DNA from 3 places in the Phascolarctobacterium faecium genome. Region 3 is predicted to be linked to each of the others. Evidence: riboswitches for the same ligand, from Rfam matches in the RefSeq annotation. Region 3 holds a riboswitch; each other region holds the start of a gene.
The links. A riboswitch is a leader RNA that binds a small molecule or an ion and turns the genes downstream of it on or off. The one in region 3 is predicted to bind cobalamin.
Positions count from the first base shown of each region.

Region 1: another riboswitch for cobalamin. It lies ahead of PFJ30894_RS01100 (TonB-dependent siderophore receptor); the one in region 3 lies ahead of PFJ30894_RS08695 (MotA/TolQ/ExbB proton channel family protein).
Region 2: another riboswitch for cobalamin. It lies ahead of PFJ30894_RS09265 (TonB-dependent receptor); the one in region 3 lies ahead of PFJ30894_RS08695 (MotA/TolQ/ExbB proton channel family protein).

Region 1 is NZ_AP019004.1:233,151-241,774, forward strand. Features, by position in the region: gene PFJ30894_RS01095 (HAD hydrolase-like protein) at 209-859, shown strand; cobalamin riboswitch at 1,108-1,278, shown strand; gene PFJ30894_RS01100 (TonB-dependent siderophore receptor) at 1,449-3,608, shown strand; gene PFJ30894_RS01105 (TonB-dependent receptor) at 3,703-5,862, shown strand; gene PFJ30894_RS01110 (class I SAM-dependent methyltransferase) at 5,935-6,765, shown strand; gene PFJ30894_RS01115 (ABC transporter substrate-binding protein) at 6,781-8,340, shown strand; gene PFJ30894_RS01120 (ABC transporter permease) at 8,340-8,624, shown strand, end outside.
Region 2 is NZ_AP019004.1:1,918,738-1,924,971, forward strand. Features, by position in the region: gene PFJ30894_RS09245 (CHAT domain-containing protein) at 1-144, opposite strand, end outside; gene PFJ30894_RS09250 (N-acetylmuramoyl-L-alanine amidase family protein) at 217-744, opposite strand; gene PFJ30894_RS09255 (hypothetical protein) at 901-1,440, opposite strand; gene PFJ30894_RS09260 (hypothetical protein) at 1,601-2,842, opposite strand; gene PFJ30894_RS09265 (TonB-dependent receptor) at 2,957-5,425, opposite strand; cobalamin riboswitch at 5,867-6,047, opposite strand.
Region 3 is NZ_AP019004.1:1,780,253-1,788,876, forward strand. Features, by position in the region: gene PFJ30894_RS08685 (energy transducer TonB) at 1-770, opposite strand, end outside; gene PFJ30894_RS08690 (ExbD/TolR family protein) at 767-1,180, opposite strand; gene PFJ30894_RS08695 (MotA/TolQ/ExbB proton channel family protein) at 1,180-1,797, opposite strand; cobalamin riboswitch at 1,973-2,143, opposite strand; gene PFJ30894_RS08700 (ABC transporter permease) at 2,237-2,992, opposite strand; gene PFJ30894_RS08705 (ABC transporter ATP-binding protein) at 2,985-3,827, opposite strand; gene PFJ30894_RS08710 (ABC transporter ATP-binding protein) at 3,836-5,560, opposite strand; gene PFJ30894_RS08715 (outer membrane protein assembly factor BamB family protein) at 5,578-6,969, opposite strand; gene PFJ30894_RS08720 (energy-coupling factor transporter transmembrane component T family protein) at 6,966-7,838, opposite strand; gene PFJ30894_RS08725 (ABC transporter ATP-binding protein) at 7,807-8,624, opposite strand, start outside.

The DNA of each region.
Region 1 (8,624 bases), 910 kb from region 3:
CAAAAGACGCGATTGTATAATGAGCGTCGTGGGTTTCCTTTTCCGACGAAGTCGGCAAATATATTTTCGAGCCTAGTGAGAACATATGCCCTTGCGGTATCGTTTGATTGCTTAATGAGGTTTTTTCGAATTTAGCAATCATACATGCCCTTGCGGTATAATGTGAACACAAAATCAAACTATCATAATACACTCAAAGGAGCAGGCAATGTATAAATATATCCTTTTCGACCTTGACGGCACCCTTACCGACTCGGCACCCGGCATCATCCGCTGCGTACAGTATGCCCTGGAAAAATGCGGCAAAGGCACCTGCCCCGACCGCGAGCTGCTGCCATTTATCGGCCCGCCGCTGACAGAATCCTTCCAGAAAATCTGCGGCATGACTGCCGCAGAAGCAAATACGGCCCTTGAATATTACCGCGAGCGCTTCGCACGCGTAGGTATGTACGAAAACTCCGTCTACGACGGTATTCCCGAATTACTGCAAAACCTGCGGCAGGCAGGCAAGACCCTTGCCGTAGCCACCAGCAAGCCGCAGCTTTACGCAGAAAAAATCCTGGAACACTTTGGCCTCGCCGCTCACTTCTCAACAATAGCAGGCCCCGGGTTCAACGGCGAGCTGCCAACCAAAGCCGACGTGATCAGCGAAGTGCTGCAGCGGCTGCACCTTACCGCTGCTGATAAGAACGCCGCCGTTATGCTGGGCGACCGCGAGCACGACGCTATCGGCGCACAGCAAAATAAAATCTCCATCATCGGCGCAGGCTACGGCTACAGTTCCCCGGGCGAACTGAGTGCCGCCGGTGTCAGACAAATCGTTTCTGCTCCGCAGGATTTTGCAGAATTTTTATTATGATTTATTTTTAAAGCAGTTACATCGATCATGATGTGGCTGCTTTTTTATTTTCCTCTGCGCCTTGAACTTTTCGCAGAACCATTGACATATAACGCTTCACACTGCATAGATAAAATTGATTTTTCAGACTATTATATATCAACAACTTATTGAGAACAGCTATGTTTTTTAATAAATTAATTTTAGCATAAATTATTACTTGTAATATAAAAAGTTAAATGTTATAATTCTATCTGATTTCAAAATTGAATACTTTATGATAATCAGGTGCATTATTGCCTAACAGAGAAATCGGTGCAATGCCGATGCGGTCCCGCCGCTGTAATGCCGAGCAAACCTCAAAACGTCACTGGGAAACTGGGAAGACGAGGTACGCGATGAAGCAGAGCCAGAAGAACTGCCTGATTATAGCCCATTACGATCCTGCGAAAGACAGGAATGGAGCGTTACAAGAGCTTTTTACGCTTTTCTGTCTTTATGCGCAGAAAAGCGTTTTTTATTTTGCTTTTATTTTTCTGGCACGCGAAACCCGGTCAGCTCGGTCAGAAAAACTAAAGATATAAAAATTATTTGACGAGGTGTTTAAAAGATGGATGGGAAGAAAAAAATCTGGGCAACGGCCATCTTATGCGCTGTTGCCAGCGTTGGCTTTGTAGTACCAGCTGGCGCCGAAGAAACCATGACGCATGATTTGGACGAAGTCATCGTCGAAGCCGACAGAAATACTCTGCCGGGGGGATTTGTAGCCAACAACGACAGAGTTGGCATTTTGGGCAATATCAAAGCAATCGATGTTCCTTTTACACAAAAAAAATATACTGAAAAAACTATTATGACCTTTTATGACCCCAATCAGCCTTTAAACGGTACTTTGGCTAATACCCCTTCTATTCGTATCGGCAGTACTTCTCCCATGTATACAGATTTCAGTATGCGTGGCGTCAATATGAATGCTTCTCATTACTACATCAACGGTATTCCCAATATGTTCAACCAGACCCGCAGCATCCCGGCATATATCCTCAGCAGCGTCGATATAGTCTCCGGCCCTAACACCGTGCTTAACGGCGCTACCTTTTCCAACAACGGCACTAATGGCACCGATGCGCCGGCAGGACTGCTGAACGGTACAACCAAACGCGCTGCTGCAGACCCTGTCACCCGCTATACACAGCGTTTTTCCGGACGCAGTACCTGGACCGAAGACCTTGATCTAGGACGCCGCTTTGGTAAAAACAATGAATGGGGCATCAGAGTCAACGCCCATAATGAAGACGGCGGCCTTTCCATAAAAGGTGCCGATGTACGTGATAAAAGCATTTATATCAACTTAGATCATCAGGACGCTAAAAGTATGACTAATATTTTCGGCGGTTATTATGACTGGAAGGTAAATGGAGGCCAGCGCTGGCTCAGTGCCAGCGGTGTTACCAAAGGCAATCTGGCAGAAACCCCGAACGGTAAAACAGACCTCAGTTTTGACGGTCAGACCAAATATAATCACGGCATGCTGTTTACCTTAAACCATATCCAAAAATTCAGCGATAAATGGAGCGGTTTCATCAACGGTGGCTACGGGCATTATTCAGAGCATAAAAACGATCCCAACAGTGGTTCACTGACTCTCGGTGACAACGGCAAGCTCTCCGGTAAATTCCGCGACTATGTCTCCGACAGTAAAAGCAGTTACTGGCAGGTCGGCGTTTCTAACAAGGCCGCCATCGGTAATGTAAAAAATGACTTGTCTTTTGCCGTTGATTATTTCATGTATAAAAGTAAAGCCGTCAATTCCGGCAGTGCTGCAGGGCAGGCCACTATCGGCGGTGATCTGTGGAATGGCGTTCATATTATCGGCACTCCAATCGCTGCTGCTGACATCGATTCTGTTGGCTACAGCAAAGAATATGCTTATGCAGCAACCCTGGCCGACCGTTTTGAATTTGGCAAAGCTTCGTTATATGCAGCACTGCAATACCGCGATACCGAAACTGAAAGTGCTTCCGGCGCCAAAGTCAGCAAAGATTCCCTTAATCCTACCTTTGCTATCGCTTATAAGCCTGTCGAAAATTTATCAGTATATGCCAGCTACGCCCAATCCTATACCAAACCGGTAGAGGTAAGTAAGTCTTACGATAATGCCGGTGAAATTTTTAAACCTATCAAAAACAAACAAACTGAGGTCGGCATCAAATACCGCGGCGGCGAAATTTTACACAGTTTGGCCTTCTTCGAATTAAATCAGGGCAGCTATATCAAAGAAGATAATCCCGGCGGTAAAATAGGAGAAATCTACACGCAAAACGGCGAAAATAAATTCAAAGGCGTCGAATACTCTCTGACCGGTAAAGTTGCTCCTAAATGGAATGTTATGGGAGGCCTGATGTACCTTGACGGTAAACGTGAAAAGCTTGCTAAAGGCAGTGAGCATCTCGAAGGCCGTTATGCTACCGGTACTCCTAAATGGAACGCCGTTTTGGCAACGGAATATGAAGCGGACCAGAATAATTCCGCTATTTTCCGTATGAACTACGTCGGCAAGTCCCACGTTAACGATAATGGTGTTATGGCCCCCGATTATATGACCTTTGATTTAGGTTATAAACATAAAACCAAAATCAATTCCACACCTGTTACTTTGACTGCTATGTGTTATAACGTTTTAGGCAAAGATTACTGGATCTCCCGCGGTACCTCCGTAGCTCTCGGCGCGCCGCGTACAATGATGCTGTCAGCGCAGTTCGATATTTAGCAGACAGCCACACTGCTTTTAGGAATTAAGTCCAGGTATACCATCAGCGTGCATACCTGGAAAATTTATTAATAAAATTATGAGGTGTTTACCAATGATAAATAAGCACAAGAAATTTTTAACAGCGGCTGTTTTCTGCGCTATTGCCAGCACTGGTTTTGTTCTGACGGCCAGTGCTGAGGAAACCATGACGCACGACCTGGACGAAGTCGTTGTCGAAGCCGATAAAGACGCCCTGCCTGGCAGTTATGTAAAAACCAAAGGCAGTATCGGCATTTTAGGCGAAAAAAGCGTCCTGGACGTGCCTTTCAGCAATATGAACATCACTCAAAAAACCATTGAGACTTTCGGCGGCCCCAATCAGCCTTTACAAAGCATTTTAGCAAATAACCCGGCTGTGCGGATTCAAGGCACGACTTTACACAATGATTTTTCTATCCGCGGCATCAAAGGCAACGGTACCAGTTCCTACCTAAACGGTATCCCCGGTCTAATGACTCAATTTGCCGCCCCTACCTTTATGATCGGCGACATTCAATTTATTTCCGGCCCTAACAGCGGCATTACCGGTATTCCCAGCACTTATGAAACCACGGCAGCCGGCGGTATAGTTAATTTTATTTCCAAAAAAGCAACAGAGGCACCGCTTACACGTTACCGCCAAACTTTTTCAGGCAAAGGGTCTTTTGGTGAATACCTGGATGTCAGCCGTCGTTTCGGCAAAGACAAAGAATGGGGCGTACGTATCAATACGGAATTACTGAATGGCAATACCGCTATTGACAGCAATGATATGGAAGCCCAGGGTATTTTTGCCAACATCGACCACCGTGATAAAAAAAGCAACACCAATTTACTTGTTGGCTACCGGCATTTAAATATCGAAGGCGGCGCACGCTGGTTCTCATTAAAAGCAGCCGCGATCGGCAAAGAAATCACCAAAGTGCCAAGCGCTCCTGAAGCAAGCAAAAATTACGGTTTTGATGGATTGGCCAAAGAATCAGAAGGATACATCATTGCTTTAAACCATGAACAAAAAATGAATGCCGACTGGAAATGGTTTCTGAACGCCGGTATGAACAGCAACAAACTGCAAAGAAACATCATCGGCGCCAGCAGTAATTTCGTTATCATCAATGACAAAGGCGATGTCAGTAATAATTTAATGTCCACACAAACTGTTACCAAAAACTACTATGCTCAGCTCGGTATCAACGGCAATATTAAAACCGGCGCAGTAAATCACGATGTAACCTTAGCCCTGGACAAAGCCTGGCACAGTATCGAAGGCGCCAAAAACATGTATAACAATGGCAGTATGGGCAGTGTCAGCGGCAATATTTACAGCGGCCTGCAAGGCAACAATGTCTGGTATCCCTCAATAGAAACCGGTTTGAGCAGTAAAGATCAGTATTGGGGTATCTCTTTAGCTGACACTGTAAAATATAAAAAAGCCCAGCTTTTACTTGGTGTGCACAAGCATAATGCTTCGGTCGACAGCTATAATAAAATTACCGGACGAGTAACTCAAACCGTTGGCAGCGATGCTTTATGCCCCACTTATGGTTTTGTTTATCAGCCCGATGAGCATACTTCTTTGTATGCCAGTCATTCTGAAAATTTTGATAAGGGCACTATTGTTGCCAGCAAATATGCTAATGCCGGTGAAGTCTTGAATCCAGCCAAAACCAAACAAAATGAAATCGGCTTTAAATATGCCAATGCCGGCTTCCTTACCAGCTTAGGTATTTTTAACATCAAGCAAGCCAACAACATCGAAGTCTACAAAGGCAGCACGTATTTGCAGCAGGACGGCGAACAGGAATACCAGGGGATAGAATTGTCTGTGAATGGTAAACTCGCCGATAAGTGGAATTTCATGGGCGGTCTGATGTATTTGGATGCCACTCAAAACAAAACCCAAAACGGTACTAACGACGGTAAAACTGTCAATGGTGCGGCCAAATGGAATGCTGTGGCCGTACTGGAATATAATCCGGATGAAAAATTCAGTATTGTCGGACGGGCAATGTACACCGGTAAAGCCGATATTTATAATGAACAGCTGCAGATCCCTTCTTATATGACTTACGACTTGGGTGTCAATTATAAAACTGCTTTCAACAAAACTCCTGTTACCTTGACTGCAATGTGCTACAACCTTACTGATAAAAACTACTGGACTGCCTATGGTAATAATCTGATCTTATCCAGCCCGCGTACCCTGATGCTGTCCGCAACCTTCGACATTTAATTTTCACTTCCATTATCAAAGAGGGTATGTATGCCCTCTTTGATTTTGTAATAGCAGGAGGCAGTTACCGCTATGCTTAATTTCACCGATATCGACTTCAACGCAGTCTGGCAGGAAACCTTTGGCTGGAACGCTGCCGGCGATACCGACAACCGCAAATTCAATGACCAGGCAGAAAATGATTTTTGGGTCCGGCTGGCGCCGCGATATACACAGGAATATAATCTCAATCACGATACCGGCCTGATTGCCGATAAACTGGCCGGCCTTCTGGGCAGGAATAAAACCATCTTGGAAATAGGCTGCGGCAGCGGTAATTTCACTTTGCTGATGGCACAATATTCTCAGCAGATCCTCGGTCTTGATTTTTCACCTGCCATGCTGGCTGTGCTTGAAGAGAGGCGGCTTGCCGAAGGTATCGGCAATATTCGCACGCAGGCAGGCAAATGGGAAGATTTTACAACTGACGCTATATTCGACTACATCGTCAGTGTCAATTCACTCTACCGTATCCGCGACATAAAAAGCGCTTTATTGAAAATGCACGCTTACAGTACCCAGGGCTTTATCATCGTCAGAACTATCCAGCGGCCGTTCTTTTACAGCCTTTATCAGAAAAACGGCGTGTCCTGCCCTGAATGTCCTGACTATCAGCTGCTGCCGCTGCTTTTATGGCGGCTTGGTCTGCAGGCCAACGTAGAATTTCTAACTTACCCCAAAAAGAAGTGTTTCCTCGACCTGGCTGATGTAAGTCAGGAAATGCAGGCTGATTTGACTGCGCAAATCTTTCATGAGCAGCAGGCAAAGCTTTTGCAGGCCTTTACCGGACAGGCAGCTTTTACAGACGGACGATATACGATCAGCCAGCCGCGCACTACTGTTATTATTTCTGTAAAAAAATAAATCTGGGATGAAAATATGAAACATTTTTATAAGCCCCTGTTACTGCTGCTTACGACAGCCGTGCTTTTGCTTGGCGGCTGCGGCGTGCAGCAAACTGCCTCAGAACAGGAAAAAAATATCACAGCTGAAAACAGCGCCGTTGTTTTAGCTGCCGGCAGACATTTGGCCCCAGGCGAAAAAGACGGTTACTATTGCAGCAAGATTTTAGGCGTTTGGGAACCACTGATCACCAAAGATGAAAACGGCCTGCCTAAACCCTGCCTGGCCACAGGCTGGGAGATGAAGGACGGCGGCAAAGAATGGATCTTCCATCTGCGCCGGGGCGTACAGTTCCACAACGGCAGCCCTTTTAATGCCGATGCCGTTATCAAAAACTTTGAGCGGATGAAATTAGGCGTCAAACGTTCCTCTTTTTATGGTCTGGATATCAAAACCTTTTATCCGTCGCTGATTCGTTACGAAAAAATCGACGATTACACCTTAAAATTCCTTTTTGCCGAGCCCAACGTCAACCAGCTGTATAAAATGATCGACTTCGGCAGCCCTGTCTATGCCCCGGAATGCTTTGCTCCCGACGGCAATTTTCAGGGCTTCGCTATAGGTACAGGGCCTTATAAGATCACTGAAAACGTACTGAACAAATATGTCCGCCTTACCCGCAGCGATACTTATTACGGCACTAAAGCAAAGGTGCCCGAGATAGTAGTCAGGAATATTCCCAATCCCGACGTCCGTTATGCGGCCTTAAAGGCCAGCGAAATTTTAGGAGTTCTGGACATCAACGCCATTCCGCCCTTTTTGGCTGAGGAAATCAAACAGGATGACCGTTTTGCAATATCGACCAATAAATCGACGATGATCCGCTTTTTGGCCCTGAACGGCAGCAGATTTCCTTTTAACGATGTACGTATGCGTCAGGCCGTCAGCCTGGCGATCGACAGAAAAGATCTGGTCCAGGCATTATATTTAAACTATGCCGAACCAACTGCCAATCTTTTGAACTACACCAGCCCTTATTATAAAGACTATCCGGTAGAATATGACCCCGAAAAGGCGCGAAAACTGGCCCGTGAAGTATTAGGCGGACAACGCTGCGAAGTGGTCTACTGCATCAATGGCGGCGAACCGCTGCAGAAAGGCGAAGCAGAACTGATCTCATACTGGCTGCAAAGCATTGGCCTCGATGTGACGATCCAATCGCTGGAATATGCCACCATGGCCCGGCAGATGCGCCGAGGCGACTATGACATTGCCCGCGTACAGCAGGGCTTGCCTAACGGCGACCCCTACAGTATTTTTTATACTTTTATGATGCCGGACGGCAGCCGCAATAAGATCAGCTGCCTGGCTTACCAAAATCATGAGGTCGCAGCTTTACTGCAGGAGGCCAAGCATTGCACAGATGAAAATAAACGCCGTGCCATTTATGATCGGTTGCAGCTTATTTCCATCGAAGACCAGCCTGTAGTACCGTTATTCAACGACCGCAGCATCGTTGCTTACAGCAAACGTTTAAAAAATTATGATGCGCTGGTTTACGGCGTTAATTTAGCAGAAATTGAGTTGATAGACTGATGATTAGTTATTGCTGTAAAAGAATCCTGACTGCTGTACCCGTATTGCTGGGCATCAGCCTGCTGGCTTTTATACTGGGCGTCTTATCACCCGGCGATCCGGCTGAATTTGTCCTGAATCAGGACGGATTATATGCCCCCAGCGAAGAACAGCTCGAAGCGATGCGCGAAGAACTTGGTTTGAATAAACCACTGTGGCTGCGCTACGGTCTGTGGCTGATGGGAATTCTGCAGGGCGATCTTGGCAGCAGCTATATCACCGGCCGCGACATTGCCGCCGAGATC
Region 2 (6,234 bases), 140 kb from region 3:
CTGCAAAGCACGCTCGCGCATAAGCTGCGACTTCTGTCCGCATAAAAGAATAAACTTATTTTCTTCCTCCAGCAGCTCATTTTCTGTTTTAGCAATCTCCTGCTCTATCTCATTGATTTTTTTTACAAGCTTCGGCCCTCTCATCCTTCAGCTGAACCAGTTTAGTCTTTTTATTCATGATCGAAGCTTGGGCCTTTGCAAATTCTTTATCGTTCATCATATTTCCGCCTGCCTGAAATACTCGTCGATACCGGCGGCAATAGCCCCTGCAAAAGCCGGCATATCATTTTCCAAAAGCTCCAGATCATCATTATTATCAATAAAAGCCAGCTCCACCAAAATAGCCGTCATAACAGTCCGGCGCAGCACATACAGCCCCTGGCGCTCTTTGCAGCCACGGTCTATCGTCGGCACCTTGCTCAAAATCTTCTTCTGCACAGCCTCACCCAAAAGTCGGCCCTGCTCGCTGTAATATAAAGTTTCTGTACCGCGGGCATTGCGGCCCGGCGAAGCATTGCAATGCAGTGAAACAAAAATATCAGCCGGCCAGTCGTTAGCAGCAGCCACCACAGCATCCAGATCATCACTCTGCAGCAACATCACCTCATGCCCCGCTCTTTTTAAACCGCGTTCCAGCAAAGCTCCGGCCTGTTTGGTAACATCAGCCTCACGTACATCATAATCAATGTTCACAGCACCGCTGTCAACGTTCGGGTCATGCCCCGGATTAACAAAAACCTTCATTGCCCACGCCCCCTTTAAACGTACAAATCAACTGAAATAGCAGCTCATTTCTCCGCGCCGCTTTCCTCGGCAGCGAAGCCCTGCGCTGCTATTAAAACACTTAAACTGAAAATAACTGCCGCAATAAATTTCATACGCTTCTCACCGCTCCTTATTCTAGTTATGCTTATCATTTTTCAATAAAAATTTCAACAAAGTATCGGCAAAACTCTGCCCGGGGACTTTTTTCCATATACCCGCGCCGCTGCGTTCATCAATAATTCTTCCTTCCCCAGTATAAACCTTAGTCTGCACAGTTTTATAAAGCTGTTTGCGCAGGTCAAAAACAAGCAGCATATCGCAATAAGCTGCTTGTTCACCTGTTTCCAGCTTAGCCGCATAGTTTTTATTCAACTGTTCTAAAACTTTAGTATCTTTAAAAACAGTACGCATCAAAACCTGTCTTTCATTTTTGCTTTTATTTCCCTCTGCGTCTTCGACAGGCTTGATACTGTCATACTCAAACAAATAATTGCCGGTCTCGCTGCTCATCAGCAGGGTCCAACGTTCTGCCTCCAGTTCTGCCTCAGTCTTTTTAGGCTGTACAGAAAGTTCAAAAGCCCATGGGTCTACGGCCTGTTCTTCCTGCGGTTCGGCGGCAGCAGCTGGCAAAATCCACAACCAACTTAACAAAATCACTGTCAAAAATTTATACACCAAAATTCACTCCACTCATACTTTATTCATATATATTTGCTTACCGCACAAATACTATGCCGTAAGCAAATATAACAAGCAGCCGCACATCCTTCCCTTTTGGAAAGGCAATGCGGACACGCTTGTCAGAAACACTAATTTTAAATTGATAAAAATTTGATTATTTCTTTGCTTTTTCAGCCAGTTCGCGGGCTTCTTTGGCCAAGCGGATATGGGAGGCCAAAGACTTGGAAGCAACAGCCAGATTCAGACCGCGGGTGGCAGGAATAGAAGGAGCAATAAAGCAGGCGGAGTTGAGGTTACCGCCAGTATAATCGCTCATCTCGGTAATGCTGAAGGTTCTGCTTGCTGTTACTGCAGTAGTGGGAGTTCCGTCATAAACAGCGATCGGAGTACCTTTAACAAACCACAGGCGGCTGCCGTCAGCATGGATGCCCCACAAATAGCCCGGATCATTAACTGCTACGACTTCTGTCCAGTTAGCCGGAGCAGTGATATCAGCAATGGTAGTGTGGTAAACGCTGCCTACCAGTTTAGCAAAGCCGCTGTCATAATGACCTGCGAAAATATAAACATTATTAGCATCCAGAATAGAAATGTCTCGGAAGTCGCCTTTTTGAGTAGGGTTAGAAAGTGTTACTTTGGTAACGCCGCCTTGAGTGAAGTTCGCCAAGTCAACAATGCACAGATTGGTATCGGCATTGCCGCTGCCAGCATTCTGCATTCCGCCCAACGAGCAGACATATAGCTTATTATCATACAAATCAAGTGTAAAGGAATTTTTACCGACTGTTACATAAGCATTATCATAAGTTAATGTTCCTCTTGCGCTAATAGCAAATCTTGCCACAACACTGTCGTAATAAGTAGCATAACCACTGCCTTTATTGACATAGAACAAAGCATACAATTTACTGCCAACTACAGTCAACGCCTCACCGTGGAAAACGCCGTCAGCATAAGGATTGGCAAAAGCAGGGAAATCTGCCGGAAAGGCATATTCACGAGTTTGAGAATAATTGTTATCCATATCAACCACAGAGATTTTGGAAAGGTCATAACCGGTACCAAAAAGCCATCTACCGCTGGTAGCTACGCCATGCAGGTTGGCAACACCAGACCAAACTATAGGCGTAACCAAAGAAGACCAGGTCGCAGCTTGCGGGTCAATGATCTGATTAGGTTCAGAAGTAGAAGTATAATTATATTGGCGTAGCACCAGACGGCTGCTGTTTCTATCAAAAAAATTAAAGAAAGCCGGATCACCATTCAAACCTGTCATTTTATTTTTTACAGCAGACAAAGCAGTGGCAGCCGCAGCACGTTCACCATTGATAGCACCTGCAGTACCTTCGGAATAACCGGAATTTGTAGCTGTATAGGCAAATAGATTTTCACTCATTTTTTACACGCTCCTTTAATTTTAAAATATTTTAATAATATTACCTATATCCATTTATAAAACTCTGCCTTAGCCCATGGGCATCACCTCCTCGGCATACTGCTGCCTGGTATTTTAGTAAGTATATTGCAAAGTCGCATAATAAGTGCGCCCTTGAATCGGATATAAGATATTTCTCATTTCACTATAAGTAGTTCTTAAATACATATCATTAGCCTTATTCAAAACATCATTACACCCCACTGCCACCTGTAAGGATTTATTTATCTTATACTTTACGCCTACATCCATAGTCGTCAAAGACGATTGCCACGGAAGTGCTCCTGTAGTTAAAGGAATCGCATCTGTAGTTACCTTGCCTACGTGACGCATTTGTGTAAACAGGCTCCAATTTTTATCTGGGCGATAGGTAAAACGGGCCGTACCTTCCCATTTTGGCTGATAGGTCATAACGCCTTCAATTTTTCCATCTTTATTCCACTCTTGCTGCCCAGGTATCGCACTCAGGTCGTATAAAACATTGGAAGGATCGGTATATGTGGCCTGTAGATTGACGTCCCATTTCTGCCACGACAGATCTGCCTGCAGCTCAACGCCATTGACTTTACCGCTGGCAGCATTATTGTAAACAAAGAAAAAACTATTCCAGGAAGATAATTGCAGCAGTCGTTTGGAATCGCGCCCAAAATAAGTTATCTGGAACTTAGCTGTATCGGCACCCAGCCACTTGCCATCCCAAATGGCACTGATATCCCACTGCTTGCCTTCCTCCGGCATAGGAAAGACACTGGCAGACCCGCCTACATTGGGCATCGGCAGAATACCGGCACCGTCGCCGGCGATCTCGTACATATTGAGCAGCCGGTAGTAAGTGCCGCCTGTCGCCCGCAGCGTAAAGTGATCATTAAACTGTTTTTTCAGTGCCAGCTGCCAGGTCACCTTATCATCCGTCTGTTCATCCGTTTGCCCCAGCCATTTGATATGCTGCGGGTCATTCTTTTCGTCATAACGGTCGCTACGCCCTAAAATCTTAGAACGATTATAACGAATGCTGGGCGTCAGCCAAAAATCGCCTTTTTTATTTAATGTGATCGTGTCCTGGATCTGCGCATTAATGATCTCCTGCTCATAATAATTACGCCACCTGCTGCGGGTATCTTCGTTAGCATGTTCAAAGTCAAACATTTTCCAGCCGTCAATATCCATTTTTTCTTTAGAGGCATCGACCAGAAACTCTATCAAGTGCCTGTTGCCGGCTTTATAGCTGCCGTCTATCTTCGCACCCAGGCGGCGGCTGTCATATTTGCTCCATAAGGTGTTAGCCTTCAGAGTATTTAAACCGCTTGTTGCTTCAAGTACCTTTTCCAAATTCTGCCAATCATCAATATAATAATCTTTATCCTGCTTTAAATAGTTGATACTCCAGCCCCATTCCAAATTACCGACAGTATCGCGTCGGCCTAAAAGCAATTCCTTCGCCGTTAACTCCTGATTACGAAAATAATACATATTAGGCTTGCCGTAAGGCATATTTACTGCCCAATCCTGATCCACAGTCCAAAGCGGGGCATAATTTTTATCAATAGGATGCGGTAGATGCCGTCTGATATTTTTCCAGGTAGCTTTGGCCAGCCAGTGATCATCCTGCCATTTGATAATGGCATCGGTGTTTTTATAATCATTAGCCTTACGCCAGCGTTCAGCACTTTCAAGTTTGTCTAATTGGTATTGATCGCTTTTATATAAATTTTCTTTGTAATTAGGATCAGCATATTTGGCATAATAAAACTCCCAATCATGCTCCATAACATCTTTTCCACCATAGTCATCAGGATCCTGTTGCCAAAAAACTTCATAAATATCGCCGCCCGGAGCACACCTTGTTACCATCTCATCAATTGATGTAACATTACCCAAGCTAGGTTTTTCCATTCCAAAGCCAACATCGTAGCTAATTTGCTTATTTATTCTATCAGTGGTATTTTCCAAATCTTTATAATAATATTGCAAACGCTCTTTGTAGGTTCTGTCATTATCAAAATTCTTATATTTAAAATCGCCTTCACTCTGGTCGCGATTGATGCCAACCATCAAAGCGCCTCCGCCCAGAGGAGCGTCGATCTGTAAATTACCTTTATAGCCGCCGAAGGAGCTTTTGCCGAAGCTGGCCTGCACGTTAGCTTTGGTAGGTCGTTTGGTGACGACGTTGATAACGCCGCCCATAAAGGTACCGCCAAAACGTGCCGGTATATAGCCGCGGTAGACCTCGATCCGTTCAACATTATGTACAGGAATAGTAGAAATATCTGCCGCCGCGTCGCCGCCCAGATTAAACAGCACGCCGTCGACAAAAACACCGACCTGCGCCGCAGTAGAACCACGTACGCTGACTGTTGTATACTGCCCTTTACCGTTCAACTCACGTACATGTACGCCGGGAACCATTTTCAACAGATCGGGCAGGTCTTTCTGCTCGCCTTTGTAGTCATCGGGACGAATAACCGTTACCGTGCCAGGCGACAATTTTGCTTCCCAGTCAGGCCGCTTCGCCTCAACCGTTACGCCCTCCAAATCAAAAGACATACCATCATTCTCAGTTTCATCTGCTGCAGCTTGGACACCCTGCGCAGCTGCTGTTTTAGCTTCGGCTTGCGCTGTATTGTTAGAAGGCTCTGCCGCCCATACCCTCGGCTGGTCCCCCCCTAATGTACAAACGCCCAAAGCAGCTAAAATGCCCGCTGTTATGGCAGCTTGCCGCAAGCTGTTTCTTTCATTTCTCATGCAAATCCATCCTCCCACTTTTGTAAAAAATAACGCCGCATTTTCTACCAGTCCATTCGGTGAAAGTGCAGCGTCTGTTTTTTTTACAAAACAGCCTGCTCCGCTTTTCTGGTCGAAAATACTAAAATTTCCGCGCTGCTGGTTTCAGCGCATAATCATAGCGTCCGCAGAAATATTTGTCTGGCAAAACGCCAAACTTAAATATCTCTGCAAAATTTTCTCCCAGTCTGTCTACGCAGGCTGTTCAAAAGATAGAACCAGTCAGCACTCTGACTCAAGATCATCACTTCAACATCCCTTTGTGAAAGGACTGCAATGCTGAAGCTCCCTAATACAGTTGCGTGACAGCGCCGGATTCACACCGGACTTCCCTATAAAACCACGGATCATTGATCCCACAAGTACCCAGTTCCAAATTTTCATTTTTTGTTTTCAATGAACATGTCATTTATCACTCCAGTACCGTGACCGCAAGCATGGATGCCGCCACCCCAGCGGCACCACGCTCAAAGGTCTGAGTTGAGTGGAGTTTGCAGGCTATGACTGAACCTGCAGGAAATAAGAACTGCCCCTCTGCTAAAAGCAGAGGGGCAGAAAAACTTGCATAACAA
Region 3 (8,624 bases):
TCTGCGACAATGACAGATTCAACTTCACCGTCGTAGCCTACCAAAATGCGCACTGTCGTCGTTCCTTCAATACTGGCACTTCTGGCGCTGCTTGGATAGCTAGGTTGACGACTTTTTAACAAACGCGGAGGAATAGCAGGGTTTGCCGAAGGATCACCGCCAGCATAGCCGCCACCCTCTCCAGTACCCATTCCAGAACCTGTTCCGTCACCTATACCAGTACCCACTCCAGCACCATGTCCGCCGCCTGTTCCAGTTCCACTGCCAGAACCACTGCCGCTTCCATATCCACTGCCTTGGCCAGTACCATAACCACCACCACTGCCAGTATTTTCTTTCACATCAGCACCGGCAATATTTTTACTTTGGGTCTGTAATTCCTCAGATACATTTTCATTGACTTGATTATTCTGCTGTTGTTGATACACTTGCTCCTGACGAGTAGTTTTTTCAATTATATCGTCAGTATTTATTTGGCCGGATTTTTTTATCTGCTGTTGTGGCTGCGAAGCACTATGCTGTTTATTTTGCAATGCATTCGCTTTCGCTGCTGCCAAATCTGCTTCTGTAGCATCGGCTGGCTTCATACCGCTGCCGCCTCCTCCGCCGCCTCCTCCGCCACCGCCAAAAACTGCTATTTCGACGATCTTATCATCAACATGATTAGCAGCGAATAGACCGGCAAACGCCAAAACAAGAAATACAAATAAATGAAATCCTAATGAGCCAATAAAACCTATTTGGAACCTCTTTTTAGAGTCATCCATCATTCACCAGCTCCTACATCCGTTGCTAAACCAAACCTTTGAACTCCTGCACCTTTTAATCTATCCAGCAAAGTTATGACTTTACCATAATCTGCATCTTTGTCTGCCCTAATAACGATTGAAAAACGCGGATTGTTTTTCTGTTCCATTTTTGCCTGCATAGTTAAACTGGCAATGTCAGTCTGTTTATCACCAAGCCAAATGCTACCGTCCTTTTTTACAGAAACGGCAAAGGTTGTCTGAGTGTCAACTGCCGAAAATTCCGCTTTAGGCAACTTTATAGGAATTGTTTTTAAATCAACCATATACATCGTACTAAGCATAAAAAACACCAGCAGAAAAAACATAATATCGATCATTGGTATTATCATTAGCTCAGGTTGTTTAAGGCTTCTGCTATCACGCAGTTTCATTAGATGTCACCTCTGCTTTCAGCCTCCAGCAAAGCCGAAAAGCATTGTTCCATATTAGTTATGGAAGTATCCAGACGCTGCGCAAAATAAGAATGTGCACATAATGCTAAAATGGCCACACATAAACCGCTGGCAGTTGCAATTAAGGCTTCACCAATGCCACCCGTAATTGCCATTGGTTGTCCTTCCTGCAGATTAAAAATACTGAAAGAACCAATCATACCAATAATAGTACCTAATAATCCAAGTAAAGGAGACATTGTAACGATAACACCAAGATAATGCAGGCGGTTACGCAATTTAGCTATAACAAGCCCAGCTTGAGATTCCATATAGGCAGAGTGCCTTGTACAGTCGCCAGACAAAACCATAGTCTCACGAATAATACGTGCGCACTCACCAGCAGACGCTGACGCCAATTGTTCAGCACCTACTACATCACCTTTACTGATTAAAGTACAAAATTCCTGCGTAAATAACGAACCAGAATCAGCAGTTTTATAATACAAATACCGCTCTATAGCTATCGTAACAACTATTATTGAACACAATAACAGTGGCCACATTACCAGTCCGCCTTTATGAAAATACTCAACAGCTTCCTTAATTGATTCCATCAAAAATGCCTCCTAAAATTTTTATATTATTAATAATACCAAATTTGATCGAGTTTGCCAATGCTAACTTACTAAACGAATTAAAATTTTACATTTTATTAAAAAATAAAAACCTTTCCGCAAAACAGAAAGGTTATACCTACTTCATACTACCTGTTCCTGTCACTCGCTGGATTACAGTAGAAAAATCTAGGCAGTTCTTCTGACTCTGCTTCATTGCTTACCCCGCCTTCCCAGTTTCCCAGTGGCAATCATTGAGGTTTGCTCGACATTACAGCGGCGTGACCGTATTGGCTTCCAACCAATTTTTCTATTAAGTATTCACACCTAGATTTCCGCTTATTAAGTTTTATTACTGATTGGAATTATATCACGTTAGATTAATATTTGCAATAAAAACTATAATATATTCAACACTAAATATTTAAAAAACATCACTCTATTCCTCTTTTTTCATTTTCAGCAAATGACAGGCATAACTAAAAAATATGAGAAAATATATCGCCATAATAACCGGCCAATGCCATTCTACAGGCATTTTATTTGCCGCTGCTCTTAATGCACTACTAGCAGGAGTCAACGGTAAAATACTTAAAGACCACTTTATTATTTCAGGAAAACTGTCAGCTTTGAAAAATGTCCCACATAAAAAAGACATCGGCACTAAAACATACGTGCTAAAACTACTCATCTCTTCATGGCTGTCAATAGTCATTGCCGCCACTACTGCCAGTGCTGCAAACACAAAACAGTTAAGGACCAGCACTGGAATAAACCAGCCTCCAAAATATAAATGTACCCCTAATAATTCCGCAATAAGCACTATAATTACAGAAGAAATCAGTCCACGCACTGTACCTGATAAAACCTTACCAAAAACGAATGCAGCTCCTGAAATTGGCGAAATCAAATATGTTTCCAGAGTATGATGATAAATACGTGACATATTAAGAGGAGCAGCAATAGTATTAAAAGAAATATTCATCGAATTAAGCGCGATCATACCTGGAATGAGAAAACTCAAATAACTCCCACCATCAACAGAAACATTTCTCCCCAACCCGATCCCAAATGCAAAAATATACAAAAAAGGCGTAATCATGCGCGAACATAAGAATTTAAAAAATATTTTTTTAAAAACCACCCAATCACGCCAAAAAACGGTATAGACATCATAGCAAAAATTACTAATCATTTACTCGCCTCCCCGTTAATTCAATAAAAACATCTTCTAAATTTGCTTCGCGCACAGTTGCATTAGAGTTTAATCCTGCCACATAAGATGCAGCCTGCTCACGATTATCAAAAAAATTATTAATCATGCCGTCTGCTTCCATATGTTCAACAACAACCCTGCCAACTTTTTCTTTCAGCTTCTGCGGTGTATCAACAGCTATAATACGACCTCTATTCATAATTGCAACACGCCTGCATAACTGATCTGCTTCTTCTATATAATGAGTAGTTAAAAGCACTGTCATTCCAGCTTCATTCATTTTACGGATCAAATCCCACATCTTACGCCGTACTTGTGGGTCTAATCCAACAGTTGGTTCATCTAAAAATAACATTTTAGGTTTATGCAAAAGTGCCATGCCAATCATCAAGCGCCGCTTCATTCCTCCTGAGTACCTTCTGGATTTGTCATCAGCCCTATCTGTAAGTTCCACAAATTCTAAAATTTCATTGATTCGCTGTTCCATAGCAGCTTTATTCTTCAAATGATGCAGCCTTGCCTGCAAAACTAAGTTTTCCCTTCCCGTAAGATCCTGATCCAAACTCATATGCTGCGGTACAACGCCAATTAGTTCCTTAATTCTCTCGCTGTCTTTTTCAATATCGTATCCGCATATTTTTACAGAACCGGATTTTTTCTTGGAAAGTAAGGTTAATATCCTGACTGTAGTAGTCTTCCCAGCTCCATTAGGTCCTAAAAGGCCAAATATCTCACCCCTTTTAATTTCCAAATCTATTCCTGCTACTGCAATACGCTCGCCAAAACGTTTAGTTAAATTTTCTATTTTAATCATCAAATCACCTATTTGTCATCAGTCTGTTTCTGAGCATTATATAGATTATAATACAGACCACCCCCTGACATCAAGGTAGAATGTGTTCCAATTTCTGCAACTTCACCATTATTCAAAACGATTATTTTATCTGCATTTTTTATTGTCGACATTCGATGAGCAATAATAAGAGTTGTTCTATTCTCCGCCAACTTGTCTAACGACTCCTGTATTAATTTTTCTGTATAATTGTCTAAAGAAGAAGTCGCTTCGTCTAGAATTACAATAGGCGGATTTTTCAAAAATACTCTGGCAATAGCAAGACGCTGTTTTTGTCCCCCGGATAGTTTCACGCCACGTTCACCAATTTCAGTAGCATACTTATTGGGGAGCTCCTCAATAAATTTGTCAGCCGCGGCCAGCCTGGCAGCGTTTTCTACTTCACTTTGCTCAGCTTCAGGTTTTGCATATGCAATATTATGCGTCACAGAATCTGAAAATAAAAAAACATCCTGCTGCACTATTCCTATATTACGACGCAGTTCCTGTTGTTTATACTGACGTATATCGATTCCATCAACTAAAATCCTGCCGCTAAGCGGATCATAAAATCTTAATAATAGGCTTGCAATCGTTGTCTTACCCGCACCTGTTTCTCCAACAAATGCTACAGTTTGGCCCGGAGCTATTTTTAAATTAAATCCTTTAATTACCTTTTTCTGATCAGAATAACCAAATACTAAATTATCAAATTCTATTTCTCCACGTATTTTTTTACAAACAACCGTATCTTTCTGATTGATAATTTCAGGTTTCATTTCCATAATTTCATAAAATCTCTGGAATCCAGCCATTCCACGTTGGTACATTTCAGTAAAAACCGTTAGACGTAAAAGCGGTTTCATAAATAAATTGACATATAACAAAAAAGCAACAAAATCACTCAACGACAGCTTATCCTTGGCTATTAACAACCCTCCACAAGCCAAAATAAGTAAGTTGGTAATATTTGTAAAAAAATTTACGCTGCCAGAAAAATAAGCCAAAATTTTATAAGATTTTCGTCTTGTTTCCAAAAAATCCAAACTTTTTTCCATAAATCTCGCCAGTTCATATTCCTCTTGAGCAAACGCTTTTACTAACCGTATTCCACCTAAACTTTCTTCCGCCCTGGCTGTTATTTCACCGCTTTTTATCCTGTTCTCTCTAAAAGCTGCTTTCATTTTTTTATTTACATACACAGTATGCAGCGTTTTAGCAATTAATAAAACAGCAATCAAAATCCCCAAGTAAACATTCATCCAAAAAAGGATGCCAATTGTACCAATCATAGTAATACAGCAAACAATGATGTCATTGGGTCCTCTGAATGACAATTCTCCTATTTCAGCTATATCACTGGTCAATCTTGACAACAGTTGCCCCGTCTTGGCATTGTCAAAATACTTAAACGACATTTGCTGCAAATGCTCAAACAAATCGCGGCGCATATCATTCTCTATCTTTGCACTCATCAAATGTCCATGGTAATTAACAAGATAGAGCAAACCGTAATTGCCCAAATATAAAATAAACAGTATACCTGTATCATGTAATAATCTATCAGTGTTTTTTTGTGGTAAGACTTCATTCAATATTTGCCGCACCAACATAGGAAAGACCAAATCCAGTAATGCAGCAACAAGGGAACCAATTACCACACCATAAAGTATGCTCTTGTACGGTTTATAATAATGTAAAAAATTATGAATCATGAAATACCCCTTTGTTTTCAACGCTGCCAGATATGCAGTCTATAGGCCCCAATGATCTTACCTTCAGGAGTTACAGCAGGAGCCTCTATTCCAGCTATCTTTTTTCCATTACTACTTATTGCAACTGCTTGTAATGGTCCTTCAGTATGAAAGAAATTCAATTCTGTCCCATCGTTTAAATCAAGCACTACCGCTCCATGAGCAGCGTAATTATGAGTTCTAACATTGCGTCCAACAGCACACGCCGCCATATTATTAGAAAAATCTATCTGCTCCATTGTCCCCAAGGCTCTATATTTATATTTAAATGTTCCATCATAATTAAATACGAACATACTATTATTACTTGGATGTTCAACCGGAGTCGGTAACTGCCAGTTTTCTCTATTAAATGTATTGATCGTTGTAAAAATAACGCCAGCCTCTGCAGCAAACCCATCTCGACCAGATGCATTAATCCAAACATTATCTATTTGAGCAGGTTTAGATAACTCACGCTGCCATAAAGCTTTTCCAGCAGCATCAAAAAGCATTCCTCGTCCGTCACTGCAGGCTGCAGCCAAAAACTCTCCATCTTCAGAAAAATTAGGGCTGCCACGCATAACAGTGTTCTCGAACGGAGCAACAGGCGGTACTTCAATAGAATTAATCAGTTGACCTGTTTTTTTATCTATCAAATACATTGTATCACGGTATTTCATATCAGGTCTGATTTCATAAGCAGAAGTTGATAATACGACTTTATCGTTATTATCATTAACATCACACCAATTGATCCAACTATCAATATTTTCACTCTCTGGGAATTGCCAAAGCTGCTCACCGTTTTTATTAAAAGCAACAGCTTTACCATTATAGCCGCGCCCTCCATCTTTCGCTGTAACAAATCGATAAGCATTTGCGTAAACATTATCATCTTTATCAATACAAATATGTACGATGCTTGGATAAGAACGTTTGTCAGGTTCAACGCCAACAACCTTTTCAGCAGCAAATTTCCACAATATATCACCGCCATCAAGATCGATTGCATATAAGTTACCAGCCGGACTTTGCTCACCTACAAAAGTAATTTTTTCATCATGAGATACACACAGTGATACCAGTTTGCCAATCCCCAAAGAACGTTTCCATATCTGCTTGCCACTATTATCAAATAAAAATAATTCACCTCTATCGGTTCCAACTAACCATGCATTTTTAGAAACAATATATTCAATTAACCCTTTAGTAAAACCCATTCGATCATAATTTTCACTTGGAATATCACCTAAAAAAACACTTACTCCATCGCCCTTGTCTGTAGAAGAAAAAGCTTGCCATGGTGTTCGGTTGCCTGTTATCCAAAACATCAGACACCAGGAAATTATTAAAATGACAATTGCAATAATACTTTTTATTTTGCTCATAAATATAATTTCGTCCAATCATACACTATTCTTAAATTACCAAAATACAGACCTTGTTCAGAAAGTAAATATACGATTTTACTAAAAGTTATACCAATAGTAAAAATAATCAGTAAGCAACAGACAAATTTTTCTTTGGTGTGCCAAAACTCATCTTTCCGCGCTGTAGCCAGAAAGAACCCTCTGCTGACAACAGAAAGTGCCAAAGTCTGAGCTCTTCTAAGACAGCGTGCCAATAATGGTTTGGCAATATAAGGTAAATGCCTGATAATACTTTTGCGGCCAACTCTTGTATCAGAACGTAAACGTAAAGCGATAATAACCTCCCCTGCTTCAGCAGCCAGCACTGGCAAAAATCGTATCGCCGTCACAAGCATAAACGCTATCTGCGGAGATAGTCTCCAGGTGATAAGAGCTTTCAGCAATTGACGTGGATCGGAAGTCCAACAGACAAATAACCCTAAGGACAACATCATAGCTGACCTTAACCCCTGTACAGCTCCGTAAATAACCCCTTCGCGGTAAATATACAAACCGCCTGTTATTTGTCCTAAAACAGGCATAGTTGGTTCAATTATAACAAATAAAGGAGTCCTTGGTGTTTGCGCAAAAAACAGCGCCTGGCTAAACATAGACCCCCATAAACCCAGTAATAATAAAATTGCTAAAACCTGCCACTTATAAATAGATGTACGAGCTGACAAATGCAGTAATAACGTCGCAGTAAAAAGTAAAAACAATGTTCTGGGGTTATCAACAACTATAGCCAGTACCGCAACTAAAAACAAAATAAGCAATTTAGTTCTTCCATCCAATTTCCGTGCCCATACTGCAGCATCACAACCTTCCCATAACTGCCGTACTGACATAACGTCCAACCCCCTCTACTGTAATACATTTGGGTAATAACAACGCCTCGGAAACTTCTAATAATGGCGGAACAGTTAAACCGCCAGCTGACAGTATCCATCTATCAGATAGAATAACTTCCGGCGCTCCATTTGCAATAAGTTTACCGTTTGCCATAATAATCACTCTATCTGCAATTTCTGATGCCAACTCTATATCATGCGTACAAAAAAGAACGCAGCCGCCCATTTGAGAAAAATATGCTATGAGTTTTTTTATTTCTTCAAGACTTTGTTGATCTTGACCCGTTGTTGGTTCATCCAAAAGCAGTAGTTTGGGATTTCTTGCCAGCAAGGCTCCCAAAACTACCCTTAAACGCTGCCCTTTACTTAATGCGAGTGGAAAATCATTCGTATTATTTTCCAGTTTTAGTTTTTCAAGAAGCTCCCATACAACCTCTTTCCTAACTTTTTTATTTTTCCATGTTAATTCTTCCCAAACACTGTCAGCCAACAACATTAAGTCAGGTTCCTGACGTAAATAGCCTATTTCATATGCTCGTTCTCCAACCGTTCCACCCAACAAATCCAGTTCGCCTGACGACAGTTCTGCTAATCCACCCAACAAATTGATCAATGTGCTTTTTCCTGCACCGTTAAACCCCATCAGCGCTACAGTTTCACCTTTATAAAGCTCAAAATCTATACCTTGCAACGTATCGCTTGTAGAACCAGGATAACGATACCTTATGGCCTTGCCAGTTACGATTGCTTCACTACAAGCTTTTTTTGATCTTACGGTCAGTG